DNA from 3 places in the Tardiphaga sp. 866_E4_N1_4 genome. Region 1 is predicted to be linked to each of the others. Evidence: predicted binding sites of a transcription regulator. Region 1 holds the regulator's gene; each other region holds the start of a gene.
What was found. The regulator PhoB, encoded in region 1, activates phosphate uptake and scavenging genes when phosphate is short. The targets are predictions, from matches to a motif close to TGTCATNNANCTGTCAT.
Positions count from the first base shown of each region.

Region 2: the regulator PhoB is predicted to act here: its motif matches at 2,286-2,302, upstream of ppk2 (polyphosphate kinase 2).
Region 3: the regulator PhoB is predicted to act here: its motif matches at 2,408-2,424, upstream of phnG (phosphonate C-P lyase system protein PhnG).

Region 1 is NZ_CP197242.1:4,659,144-4,663,256, forward strand. Features, by position in the region: gene pstA (phosphate ABC transporter permease PstA) at 1-337, shown strand, start outside; gene pstB (phosphate ABC transporter ATP-binding protein PstB) at 334-1,161, shown strand; gene phoU (phosphate signaling complex protein PhoU) at 1,190-1,903, shown strand; gene phoB (phosphate regulon transcriptional regulator PhoB) at 1,996-2,700, shown strand; gene AB8B20_RS22530 (GcrA family cell cycle regulator) at 2,804-3,313, opposite strand; gene AB8B20_RS22535 (aspartate aminotransferase family protein) at 3,760-4,113, shown strand, end outside.
Region 2 is NZ_CP197242.1:2,329,725-2,333,837, forward strand. Features, by position in the region: gene AB8B20_RS11475 (methyl-accepting chemotaxis protein) at 46-1,746, shown strand; gene ppk2 (polyphosphate kinase 2) at 2,351-3,277, shown strand; gene AB8B20_RS11485 ((2Fe-2S)-binding protein) at 3,574-4,035, shown strand; gene AB8B20_RS11490 (molybdopterin cofactor-binding domain-containing protein) at 4,045-4,113, shown strand, end outside.
Region 3 is NZ_CP197242.1:2,316,876-2,320,988, forward strand. Features, by position in the region: gene AB8B20_RS11395 (alpha-D-ribose 1-methylphosphonate 5-phosphate C-P-lyase PhnJ) at 1-173, opposite strand, end outside; gene AB8B20_RS11400 (carbon-phosphorus lyase complex subunit PhnI) at 170-1,276, opposite strand; gene phnH (phosphonate C-P lyase system protein PhnH) at 1,279-1,887, opposite strand; gene phnG (phosphonate C-P lyase system protein PhnG) at 1,890-2,351, opposite strand; gene phnF (phosphonate metabolism transcriptional regulator PhnF) at 2,477-3,211, shown strand; gene AB8B20_RS11420 (nuclear transport factor 2 family protein) at 3,212-3,679, opposite strand; gene ybgC (tol-pal system-associated acyl-CoA thioesterase) at 3,761-4,113, opposite strand, start outside.

The DNA of each region.
Region 1 (4,113 bases):
AGCGGCCTCGGCGCTCGGCCTGCCGCGCTCCCTGGTCATCAAGCGGATCGCCTATCGTGCAGCCCGCGCCGGTCTCATCACCGGCGTGCTGCTGGCGACGGCGCGTGTCGCCGGTGAAACGGCGCCGCTGCTGTTCACCGCGCTGAGCAACCAGTTCTTCAGCCTCGATCTCACCAAGACGATGGCCAACCTGCCGGTGACCATCAACAACTTCGTGCAGAGCCCCTACGAGTACTGGAAGCAGCTCGCCTGGAGCGGTGCCCTGATCATCACCTTGACCGTACTTGCCCTTAACATTGGCGCGCGCATTCTCGGCGCCGAGAGGACAGCAAAATGAGTGAGCTTTCTGTGTCGTCTGGCGTTCCTTCCGTCTCGATGCCGCCGCCGTCGGCCCTGCAGGGCGAGACCCGTCCCAAGGTCACCGTGCGCGACCTGAACTTCTACTATGGCGAACACCACGCCCTGAAGAAGATCAACCTGACGCTGATGGCGAACCGCGTGACTGCGTTCATCGGCCCGTCGGGCTGCGGCAAGTCCACGCTGCTGCGCATCTTCAACCGCATGTATGATCTGTATCCCGGCCAGCGCGCCGAAGGTCAGCTCATGCTCGATAACCAGAACATTCTGGATCCGAAGCTGGACCTCAACCTGCTGCGCGCCCGCGTCGGCATGGTGTTCCAGAAGCCGACTCCGTTCCCGATGACGATTTACGAAAACATCGCCTTCGGTATCCGCCTCTACGAAAAGATCTCCAAGTCCGAGATGGACGTGCGCGTCGAGAGGGCGCTGCGCGGCGGTGCGCTCTGGAACGAAGTCAAGGACAAGCTCAACGCGTCGGGCCTCAGCCTGTCGGGCGGTCAGCAGCAGCGCCTGTGCATCGCGCGCACCATCGCGGTTCGGCCGGAAGTGATCCTGTTCGACGAGCCGTGCTCGGCGCTGGATCCGATCTCGACCGCGAAGATCGAGGAGCTGATCGACGAGTTGAAGGATCAGTATACGATCGCGATCGTGACCCATAACATGCAGCAGGCTGCCCGCGTCTCCGACAGCACGGCCTTCATGTATCTCGGCGAGTTGATCGAGTTCGATCAGACCAACAAGATCTTCACGTCGCCGACCGACCGCCGTACCCAGGATTACATCACCGGCCGCTTCGGCTGACGCGACATATTCGCGGGAGGAATTTGAGATGGCTTTTGAACACACCACCAAGGCTTTCGACGACGATCTGCAGGAGCTGACCCGTCTCGTTGCCGAGATGGGTGGCCTCGCGGAACGGCAGATCGTCGAATCCGTCGATGCGCTGATCCGCCGGGACGTCGCGCTCGGTGCGCGCGTCGTCGCCACTGACTCCGAGATCGACCAGTTGCAGCGCACGATCGAAGAGCGCGCCGTGCTGACCATCGCCAAGCGCCAGCCAATGGCTGTCGATTTGCGCGAGATCGTCGGCGCGCTGCGCGTCGCCACCGATCTGGAACGCATCGGCGATCTCTCCAAGAATATCGGCAAGCGCGTCAATGCACTCGACAGCGACTTCCATCCGCTGAAGCTGATCCGCGGCCTCGAGCACATGACCGACCTCGTGACCACCCAGGTCAAGGCTGTGCTCGACGCCTATGCCGCACACGATCTGCCCGCCGCGATGACGGTGTGGAAGGGCGACGAGGAAATCGACGCGATCTGCACCTCGCTGTTCCGCGAACTCCTGACCTATATGATGGAAGACCCGCGTAATATTTCGTTCTGTATCCACCTGATGTTCTGCGCCAAGAATATCGAGCGGATCGGTGACCATGCCACCAATATTGCGGAAACCGTGTTCTACATGATCGAGGGCCAGCAGATCCTCGACAAGCGCCCGAAGGGCGACATGACCACATTCGCGAATACGCCGACGGCCTGAAGCATGATCAGGAAAAGTGGAAGCCAGTCTTCCGCAAGGATCATGATTTAAAGACTTGTCGGACGTCACTGAGGGTATTGATCAAGATGGCTGTGAATGCACGCATTCTGGTTGTGGAAGATGAAGAGGCACTAACGACGCTGCTTCGCTACAACCTCGACGCCGAAGGCTATGATGTTGAAACCGTCGCTCGCGGCGACGATGCCGACACCCGCTTGAAGGAGCGGGTGCCGGATCTCGTGGTGCTCGACTGGATGCTGCCGGGCCTGTCCGGCATCGAACTGTGCCGCCGCTTGCGCGCACGGCCCGAAACCAAGGCATTGCCGATCATCATGCTGACGGCGCGTGGCGAAGAGAGCGAGCGCGTTCGCGGTCTCGCCACCGGTGCCGACGACTACATCGTCAAGCCGTTCTCCGTGCCGGAGCTCCTGGCCCGCGTGAAGGGCCTGCTCCGTCGTGCAGCTCCCGAGCGTCTCGCTACCGTTTTGGCATTTGGCGACATCGAACTCGACCGTGATAAGCGCCGCGTCGTGCGCTCAAGCCGTCCGATCGATCTCGGTCCGACCGAATATCGCCTGCTGGAGTTCTTCCTGGAACATCCGGGCCGCGTGTTCAGCCGCGAGCAGTTGCTCGACAGCGTCTGGGGCCGCGACATCTATATCGACGAGCGCACCGTCGACGTGCATATCGGCCGCCTGCGCAAGCTGCTCAACCCCGCCGGTGAGCCCGATCCGATCCGCACCGTGCGCGGCGCCGGCTACGCGCTGGATGATCGGTTCGACAAGGCGGCGGAGTAGGTATCTTCCTTCTCCCCGCAAGCGGGGAGAGGTTAGAAGCCCCAAACAAAAAAATGCCCGGCTCATCGCCGGGCATTTTCATTTGGTTTAGATACTTTCCAGCTCAGCGCGTCGGCTTCGGCACCGCGCGGCGGCGGTCGCTGGCCGGCTGATAGGCGATGCGCGAGTGATGCGCGCAATAGGGGGCGCCGGCCAGGGCCTTGCCGCCGCAGAAATAGAAGTCCGCGCTCGACGGATCGCCGATCGGCCAATGGCAGGTGGCTTCGTTGAGTTCGACCAGCGACAGGCGCTGGCTGATCGGCACGATGTTGTCATAGGCGATCGGGTCGGGCTCGGCCTCGATCTCGTAGTTATGGGCCAATGCTGTGTTGCCACGGGCCATCGGGCGGGCGACGCGCACCATCTGCTGTGCCGGGCGCGCCTTGCGCTGCCGCGGAGCTGCCGAGGAGGGGCTCTTGGCACGGCCGGACAGGCCAAGGCGGTGCACCTTGCCGATCACGGCGTTGCGGGTCACGTTACCGAGTTCCGCAGCGATCTGGCTGGCGGAAAGGCCGCCTTCCCAGAGTTTCTTCAACTGTTCGACGCGATCGTCGGTCCATGTCATTACCGTCATCGCCGTTTTCCCTTCGTGAGCGCCGGCCTGACCGGGCAGCGCTGCGAGTTGAGACTTCAAAAATCCCTGCGGTCAGAATCCTTTAGCGCTCACCGGGCGCGAATTTCGCGTCCGGCTGTTACGCCGCACTGGATGTGTCAAAAGGATCTACCGCCGCACGAGATGTCGTATCCGACGAGGCAAAAGCTACAATATGCCGTGACTCGCGCGCAAGAGTCGGGCATGCCGCGTCCACATGCTTCTGCAAATAAAGCTGCAAAATCGGCTTTTTCTGCGACTCCGTGTGACTCGAAAGCCGCAGTGCGCGGTTGACAGTCTTCACAGCACACATAGAATAATGCCCACGTGCCGCCCGAGAAGGGCGGCACGTTTCGTTTCTAGGGTCCGTTGTTCGATTTCGCACAGTTGTCATCGACGCGGCCGCAGTCTTTTCGATCGGATCGGTTATGACCAGCAACGCAACGTCTTCGCCCCTCTCTCAGGCTCACTTGCTGCCTGTTTTCGCGCGTGCGGATGTCGCTTTCGAGCGCGGTGAAGGCGCGTGGCTGATTGGAACCGATGGCGAGCGCTATCTCGACTTCACCAGCGGCGTTGCCGTGAACGCGCTGGGCCATGCGCACCCACATATGGTCGCCGCATTGCAGGAGCAGGCCACCAAGCTCTGGCACATGTCGAACCTGTTCAAGAGCCCGGACGGCGAGCGCCTCGCCGCGCGGCTGTGCGAACAGAGCTTTGCCGACTTCGTGTTCTTCGCCAATTCGGGTGCGGAAGCGATGGAATGCGCGATCAAGGTGACCCGC
Region 2 (4,113 bases), 2.3 Mb from region 1:
TTTGGACTGTTCCGCAAGCGGCAGCCGGAAGCGGCTGAAGTGGTGATGATCGCTGAAAACACAGCACCTTCTGTGGCACCGCAGCATCCTGAACCAGATACCGCTCGCGACATCCTGGAGTTGCTGGAACTCGAGCTGGGCGCGCTTATCCGCCAGCTTGAGCGTGCCGCGACATCCGTCGCCGGCGGCGCCGAATCGACCGCCACCACCCTCTCCGCCATCCGCGCCCGCACCGACGTGCTGGCCGACCGCAGCAGCGCCGCGCAATCCACCGCCACGACCTTCGCGCAGGCCGCCGACAAATTCACCCACTCGGCCGAGGGTATCGGCACCCAGGTGCGCGATGCCAGCCGGCTCGCGGACGAGGCCGGCGCCGCCGCCCATGAAGCCAGCGCCAATGTGGACCGCCTGCGCGACTCCTCCGCTGCAATCAGCAATGTGTTGGAGTTGATCGCGCAGATTGCCCGGCAGACAACGATGCTCGCGCTGAACGCGACCATCGAGGCGGCACGCGCCGGCGCTGCAGGCCGCGGCTTCTCGGTCGTCGCCACCGAGGTCAAGGCGCTGGCGGTGCAAACCCAGAACGCCACCGAAGAGATCAGGAAGAAGATCGACACCCTGCAGCGCGACGCTGCGAGTTCGGTCGATGCGGTGCATCGCATCTCCACCGCCATCGACGCGATCCGCCCGGTGTTTGCCAATGTGAATGGCGCAGTCGCCGAGCAGAACGCGACGACCAGCGAGATGTCGCACAATGCCACCACCGCCTCGCAGTTCATCGTCTCGGTCGGCGACAGCGCCGCGGAAATCGATAGCGCTGCGAAGGAAGCGGCTGCCCATGGCGAGCATGTCGCGCAGGCCGGCCAGGCCGTCACGATGTTTGCCTCACGGCTGAAGTCGCGCTGCGCGGTACTGCTGAAACAGAGCGAGCGCGAAGACGAGCGCCGACGCGAAAAGCTGCCATGTCACCTCAATGTCGATCTTCAGGCACGCGGCGGCCAGATCAGCGCGCCGGTCTATGAAATCTCGATGGACGGCATTCTCATCGGCGGACCGGACGCGAACCGGCTTCCGTTGCACGACATCGTTGCTGCTGAACTCAGCGAGGTCGGCCCCTGCCGCCTGCGCATTGCCGAACATTCCACTGCCGGCGCACAGGCAATGTTCGTCGCGCCCGACGGGGCTCTCATCAGCCGGATCGAAGACCGGCTATGGGCTATTCATGACGAAAACACCGAATTCGTCACCCGCGCCATTGATGCCGGCGCCGCGCTCAACAAGATCTTTGCCGACGGTATTGCATCCGGCGCTATCAGCATCGACGACATGTTCGACGACAACTACGTCGAAATCCCTGGCTCCAGTCCGGTGCAGTACCGGACAAAGATTCTCGGCTGGGCCGACCGCGCACTCCCCGAATTCCAGGATGCGTTTCTGGCCAAGGACACCCGCATGGCGTTCTGCGCCATGATCGACCGCAACGGCTATCTACCGGTACATAACAGCATCTATTCCAAGCCGCAGCGCCCGGGTGATGTCGCCTGGAATACGGCCAACTGCCGCAACCGCCGCATCTTCAACGATCCGGCTGGATTGGCCGCCGGTCGCAATACACGTTCCTACCTGATCCAGAGTTATGCCCGCGACATGGGCAACGGTCAGACCGTGATGATGCGCGAGATCGACGTGCCTGTGCGCATACAGGGACGCCATTGGGGCGGCTTCCGCACGGCGTACAAATTATGATTTGGGTTTGTAAACGGCCCTGCGCTGCCACCTGAGACCTGGCGCAGCGCCGCCTATTCCGTCTGCGAGTGAGCTAGCAGCCGAAACTGCCAAGGCGTCCTAGCCGCCGCTCGTTCGGCCTTCCGCATTGTCATCTCCGCCGTATGAACCGCCGCCATATCCATATGGCGCGCTGTATCCATATGAACCGGGGCCGGCACCAAATCCGCGATAGACCGTTACGGGGGCGCTTCCCTCATACCGCGCGTGAGAGGACATGATCCGTCGATGCTTGCTGGCAGCGCTATGCCCGTCTTTGGCCTGCGCGGTCCAGTTCGCAGTGCCGGCGATTAGTAAAGCGGCGCCCAACAGAATGAATTTATTCATCACATTTTTCCTTGGTCAACGAGCCCCGCGACCTCAGATGCGCACGCTTGGCTCTCAAGGTAGCGCCAATCACGCGTAGTTGAATTTCGGCTTGCGGTACCCCGTCCTGCATGGACAGCGGCGGCGAGACCCATTGGGGCCATTTGCCCATTCGCCCCGGGCCTGGGAGGCAGTGTCACACCGCTGACATTTGCATCGGTCCATAACCGTGAACCCATTCGATACAAGCGGAGCTGCCATGACCGAACATTCCCGCGATGACGCGCAAGCAATCCACGACCGCATTCGTGCAGAGATGCTGGACGGCTTCGACGAAGAACTCGAGCTCGAGATCGATGACGATCGTCTCGACGCCCTGACCAACGAAATGTCCGACCACAGCCCGGCGGAGACCATCGAGCGACGCCTCTATTTCAAGGAACTGTTCCGCCTGCAGGGCGAATTGGTAAAGTTGCAGAGCTGGGTGCAGCAGAACAAGCTCAAGGTCGTAGTGATCTTCGAAGGCCGCGATTCCGCTGGCAAGGGCGGCGTCATCAAGCGGATCACCCAGCGGCTCAATCCACGCGTCTGCCGCGTTGCCGCACTCCCCGCGCCGAATGAGCGCGAACGCACCCAATGGTACTTCCAGCGTTACGTCTCGCACCTCCCCGCCGGCGGCGAGATCGTGCTGTTCGATCGTAGCTGGTACAACCGCGCCGGCGTCGAGCGCGTGATGGGTTTCTGCACCGAGGATGACGTGGAGGAATTCTTCCGCTCGGTGCCGGAATTCGAACGCATGCTGGTGCGCTCGGGCATCATCCTGGTCAAATACTGGTTCTCGATCACCGATGAAGCGCAGCACCTGCGCTTCTCGATGCGCATCGCCGATCCGCTCAAGCAGTGGAAGCTTAGCCCGATGGATGTCGAGGCGCGCACCCGCTGGGAGCAATACACCAAGGCCAAGGAAGCGATGCTCGAGCATACGCATATTCCGGAAGCCCCGTGGCATGTGGTGCAGGCCGTCGACAAGAAGAAGGCCCGCCTGAACTGCATCGCGCATCTGCTCGAACAGCTTCCCTATCAGGAGGTCGAGCATCCGCCTGTGGTCCTGCCTGCACGCGTGCGCAATCCCGACTATCACCGCACGCCGGTGCCAGCCGAAATGTACGTGCCGGAGCGGTACTAGCCCCACAGTCGGCAGCTCACGTACCGTTTTTCGGGCAGGCCGAGCCTAACGCAACCGCAATATTCTTTTGAATAAAAGTCATCCGACGCCCACGAGGAGGGCGTCGGATGACGTCGCGGAGATTTTACCGCGATTTATCCGACAGACACGCTCGCGCGACATACAAACCAATGTATAGTCCTGCGGCATCTTATTGCTGCTTTTGAAATGATGACCGTACGCCTATAGTACCGTCGTTGGCCGATGACGAACCATTCGCCATTGCATCATCGAGTCGAGCAAACGGGGGTCTCACTGTGGCAAATCTCAATATCAACGGCGAGCAGAAGTCCTTCGACGCACCAGACGACATGCCTCTGCTCTGGGTGCTGCGCGATATTCTCGGCATGACCGGCACAAAATTCGGCTGCGGCGTTGCGCTATGCGGAGCATGCACTGTGCATATCGACGGCAAGGCCGTGCGCTCCTGTCTGCTGCCGGTCAGTGCGGTGAGCGGACGCGCCATCACCACAATCGAAGGCGTCGGCACCACACCGGTCGGCGCCAAGGTGCAGAAAGCCTGGCTCGACCTCGAAGTCATTCAATGCGGTTACTGCCAGTCCGGGCAGATCATGTCAGCGGCGGCGCTCCTCGCTTCTACGCCAACCCCTGACGATTCTGACATCGATGCCGCCATGGCCGGAAATATCTGTCGCTGCGGCACCTATGTCCGGGTGCGTGAAGCGATCAAGCATGCTGCCTCCGAACGGCAAACCTAGGAGTCGGCCATGAAACTTGCAGACAACATGCTTGTTGCGACCAGTCCTGCAAACAAGCCTTCTGGCCTGTCACGGCGC
Region 3 (4,113 bases), 2.3 Mb from region 1:
ATCGCCGCCGTGACCTGCACGCCGCCGGTGCCCCAGCCATAGGGCATCGGCATTTCCCTGCTGGCGAACGGCACCTGATAGCCGGGGATCGCGATCGCCTTGAGAATGGCGCGGCGGATCATCCGCTTGGTCTGCTCGTCCAGATAAGCGAAGTTATATGTCGGCGCGTTCATTCCGCGGCCTCCTGAAGAGCAACTGGCGTCTCGTTGGCATCGGCGAATTCCTTGCGCAGCTTGCGGAGCAAGCCGAGCTCGGACTGGAAGTCGACGTAATGCGGCAGCTTCAGATGCTCGACGAAGCCGGTCGCCTGCACATTGTCGGAATGCGACATGACGAATTCCTCGTCCTGCGCCGGCGCCTTGATGTCCTCGCCGAGTTCGCGTGCACGCAGCGTGCGATCGACCAGCGCCATCGACATCACCTTGCGCTCAGACTGGCCGAAGGCGAGACCGTAACCGCGGGTAAAGCAAGGCGCCTCGGTATCCGAGCCCTTGAACTGATTGACCATCTGGCATTCGGTCAGCGTGATCGATCCCAGCGGCACGGCGAAGCCAACATCCTCGGCCATGAATTCGACCTCGACTTCGCCAAGACGGATTTCGCCGGCAAAAGGATGGTTGCGGCCATAGCCGCGCTGCGATGAATAGCCGAGCGACAGAAGAAACCCTTCATCGGCCCGCGCAAGATTCTGAAGGCGCAGATCGCGGTCTGCCGGGAAGCTCAGCGCATCGCGGGTGAGATCGCCCACCGGCTTCTCGGGATCTTCGATGGGCGACGTTTCAATCAGGCCGTCGCGGCCAAGAATATCGGTGACGCGCGGCATCACGCCCGGCTCTGCATCGGTCATGGCCGGCTGCTCGGGCGAGGATTCGCCGGTCAGCACCGGATCGAGCAAACGATGCGTATAGTCGAAGGTCGGGCCGAGCACCTGGCCGCCCGGCATGTCCTTGAAGGTCGAGGAGACGCGGCGACGCACCTGCATCTGCGACGTATCGACGGGCTCACTCGAACCGAACCGCGGCAGCGTCGCGCGGAAGGCGCGCAGCAGGAAGATCGCCTCGATCATGTCACCGCGTGCCTGCTTGATGGCCAGCGCCGCGAGCTCGCGGTCATAGAGCGAGCCTTCGGTCATCACGCGATCGACGGCAAGACCGAGCTGATTGGAGATCTGTGCCAGCGATACTTCCGGCACATCGCGATCGCCGCGGCGTTCATGAGCCAGCAGACGATGCGCATTCTCGATGGCGCGTTCGCCACCCTTGACGGCGACATACATGCTCAGCCCTCCTTCGCGACAACACGCGTGGTACGCGGCAGCGCGACAATGGATTCGCCGGACACCAGCACAAGATCGATGCCGCGGGGAAACAGCGAGGCATTCAGCGCGAGACGATCTAGCAGATCCGGCACGCCGATCGCAGCACGCAGGATTGTGGCACCATCGATACCGGGGCCGCGCAGCTCATAGGCAGGGCCTTCAGTCAGGCTCGCCACCTGCAGAATGATCGTGGTGGAGCGATCCGGATATTCGCCGGTGCCGAAGGCGAAGTGCTCGAAGGACGGCAGCGCGGATGCATCAGCCACCACGGCGAAGGCACACACGGCGGGATCGGCGATGACCGGCGCGCTGGTGTGAAACTTGATCCACTTGGCAACATCCATCGTCGCCGCCAACTTGCTATCGAGCCACACCGGCGTGTCCTGATCGAACAGCGTGAGCGCGATAGCGGCCGCGCCGCGCATCATCGGCGCAGGTACGCCCGAAACAGCCTGAATCCGCTGCACGGTGCCGGGACGCGCCATCGCATCCATCACCGAACGGAAGGTCGATTGCGCTGCGAGGACCTTATCCGCGAAACCGGCCGGCATTTCCGCAACTGTCGTCATGATCAGCCCTCCCCGCGCACGAGCGTGTAGAAATCGACTTTGGTCGCTGCCGTCTCTGCGGCCTTCCGCTTGACATCGGCGACGACGCGCGCACGCAGCGGCGTGAGCACCTTGGTCTCGACAGCATCTGAAAATTCACTGGTCTGGATGAGTGCATCGCAGAGCGCGATCAGGTGCGCCTTCGCACCATCCCGGCCCAGCGTGTAGCCGAAGCCAATCTCGCCTGATGCCAACCGTACAGCGGCACGCGACACGGTCGCTTCGCCCAGATTGAATGGCGCGCCATCGCCGCCGATCCGGCCGCGCAGCATCACTAGGCCGCTCTCCGGCTGACGCAGTTGTTCATGGGCGGGAACAGCCACTGCATCGAGATAACCGGCGATATCCGCCGTGGCGCAGTGCCCAAGCACCCCCATCGCCTCACGGCGCCGGGCCTGCTGGTGGTTCAGGGAGGATGAAGTCATGTCACCGTCGCTCAACAAGTTGTATGATTTACTAGACAACTTTATAGGCGGAGGCAATGACTGTTTCGTGACAGCGGCACGATTTTTCGCTAATGCGTGGTCGACATCATTCCGGGACCGATTTTGTGACCATTCAGGACAAGCCAACAGGCGTGGCACTTTGGCGGCATGTGGCCGATGGCATCGAGCGCGGCATTGCAGATGGCCGCTATGGTGCTGGCGAAAAGCTGCCCGGCGAGACTGAACTGGCTGACATCTACCGCGTCAATCGCCACACCGTGCGCCGCGCCCTCGCGACCCTGGCCGAACGCGGCCTGGTGCGCGCCGAGCGCGGCAGCGGCACCTATGTGGAATCGCCAAAGCTTGCATACCCCCTGCGATCACGCACGCGCTTCTCGGAAATTGCCGGTGCCGGCGGGCGCGAGCCGCAGGCGCAATTGATCGGAGCCTGGGACGATGTGGCAACACGCGATCTCGCCAGGCAGCTTGGCCTCAAAGCCGGCGCTCCGCTGATCCGCATCGAGGCGCTGCGCCTCGCAGACAAGACGCCGATCTGCGTCGGCACCAACTGGCTGTCGGCCGAACGCTTTCCCGATTTCGGCAAGGTCTATGAGCGCGTGCGCTCGATGACCAAAGCGCTGGCGCATTACGGCGTCAAGGACTATCGCCGCGCCTCGACGAAGGTCACCGCGGGGATCATCGACGCGACCGATGCGACACGGCTTGGTGTCGCACTCGGGCGTCCGATCTTGATTGTCGATTCCATCGATGTGGATGCCGACGGCACGCCGCTAAGCGCTACGCATTCGCGCTTCGTCGCCGAGCGCGTCGAATTCGTGGTCGATAGCGGCTCGCTTTAGTTAGAACGGGTCGGTGCCGAGACCCGGCACATCGGCTGGACGCGGCCCCGGCGCCGGCCACAGGAAACGGCGATCCTTCTCGGCAATCGCAACGTCATTGATGCTGGCCTCGCGGCGCCGCATCAGGCCGGCCTCGTCAAACTCCCATTGCTCATTGCCATAGGAGCGATGCCAGTTGCCGGCGTCGTTATGCCATTCATATTGAAAGCGCACGGCAATGTGATTGCCGTCGAACGCCCACAAATCCTTGATCAGCCGATATTCGTGCTCCTTTGCCCATTTACGGGTGAGGAATTCGACGATCGCCGGGCGCCCCTGAAAGAACTCGCCACGATTGCGCCAGGTCGAGTCCTCGGTATAGGCGAGCGACACTTTCACCGGATCGCGTGAATTCCAGGCGTCCTCGGCCATGCGGGCCTTCTGGGCGGCGGTCTCTCGGGTGAAGGGCGGAAACGGCGGACGCGACATGGGACCCTCGGCTTTGCGATATGCTGGGATTGTAGCCTTGCCGCATGCGGAGTCGATGCCGTTTCACCTATGGGGCGATTGCTAAATCTGATCGGCCTTCATGGCGATCCGCAGCGCTTTCGGAATCGGCTTGGCGCGGCCGCCGGACACGAAGGCCACCTTGACCTTGGCCTCAAGCAGCAACTCATCGCCGCGGCGCACTTCCTGCCCGAGCAGGATCGAAGCGCCCCTCACCTCTTGTGGAACCGTAACGACCTCAAGCAGATCGTCCAGGACTGCCGGTTTTAGAAAATCAATTTTCATCGAACGAACAACGAAGGCAAAGCCGGGCGTATCCTCTCGCGCTTCTTTCAGCAGCTCTTGTTGACTCGTTCCGAGCAAACGCAAGTAATTCGTTCTGCCGCGTTCCATGAAACGCAGAAAGTTTGCGTGAT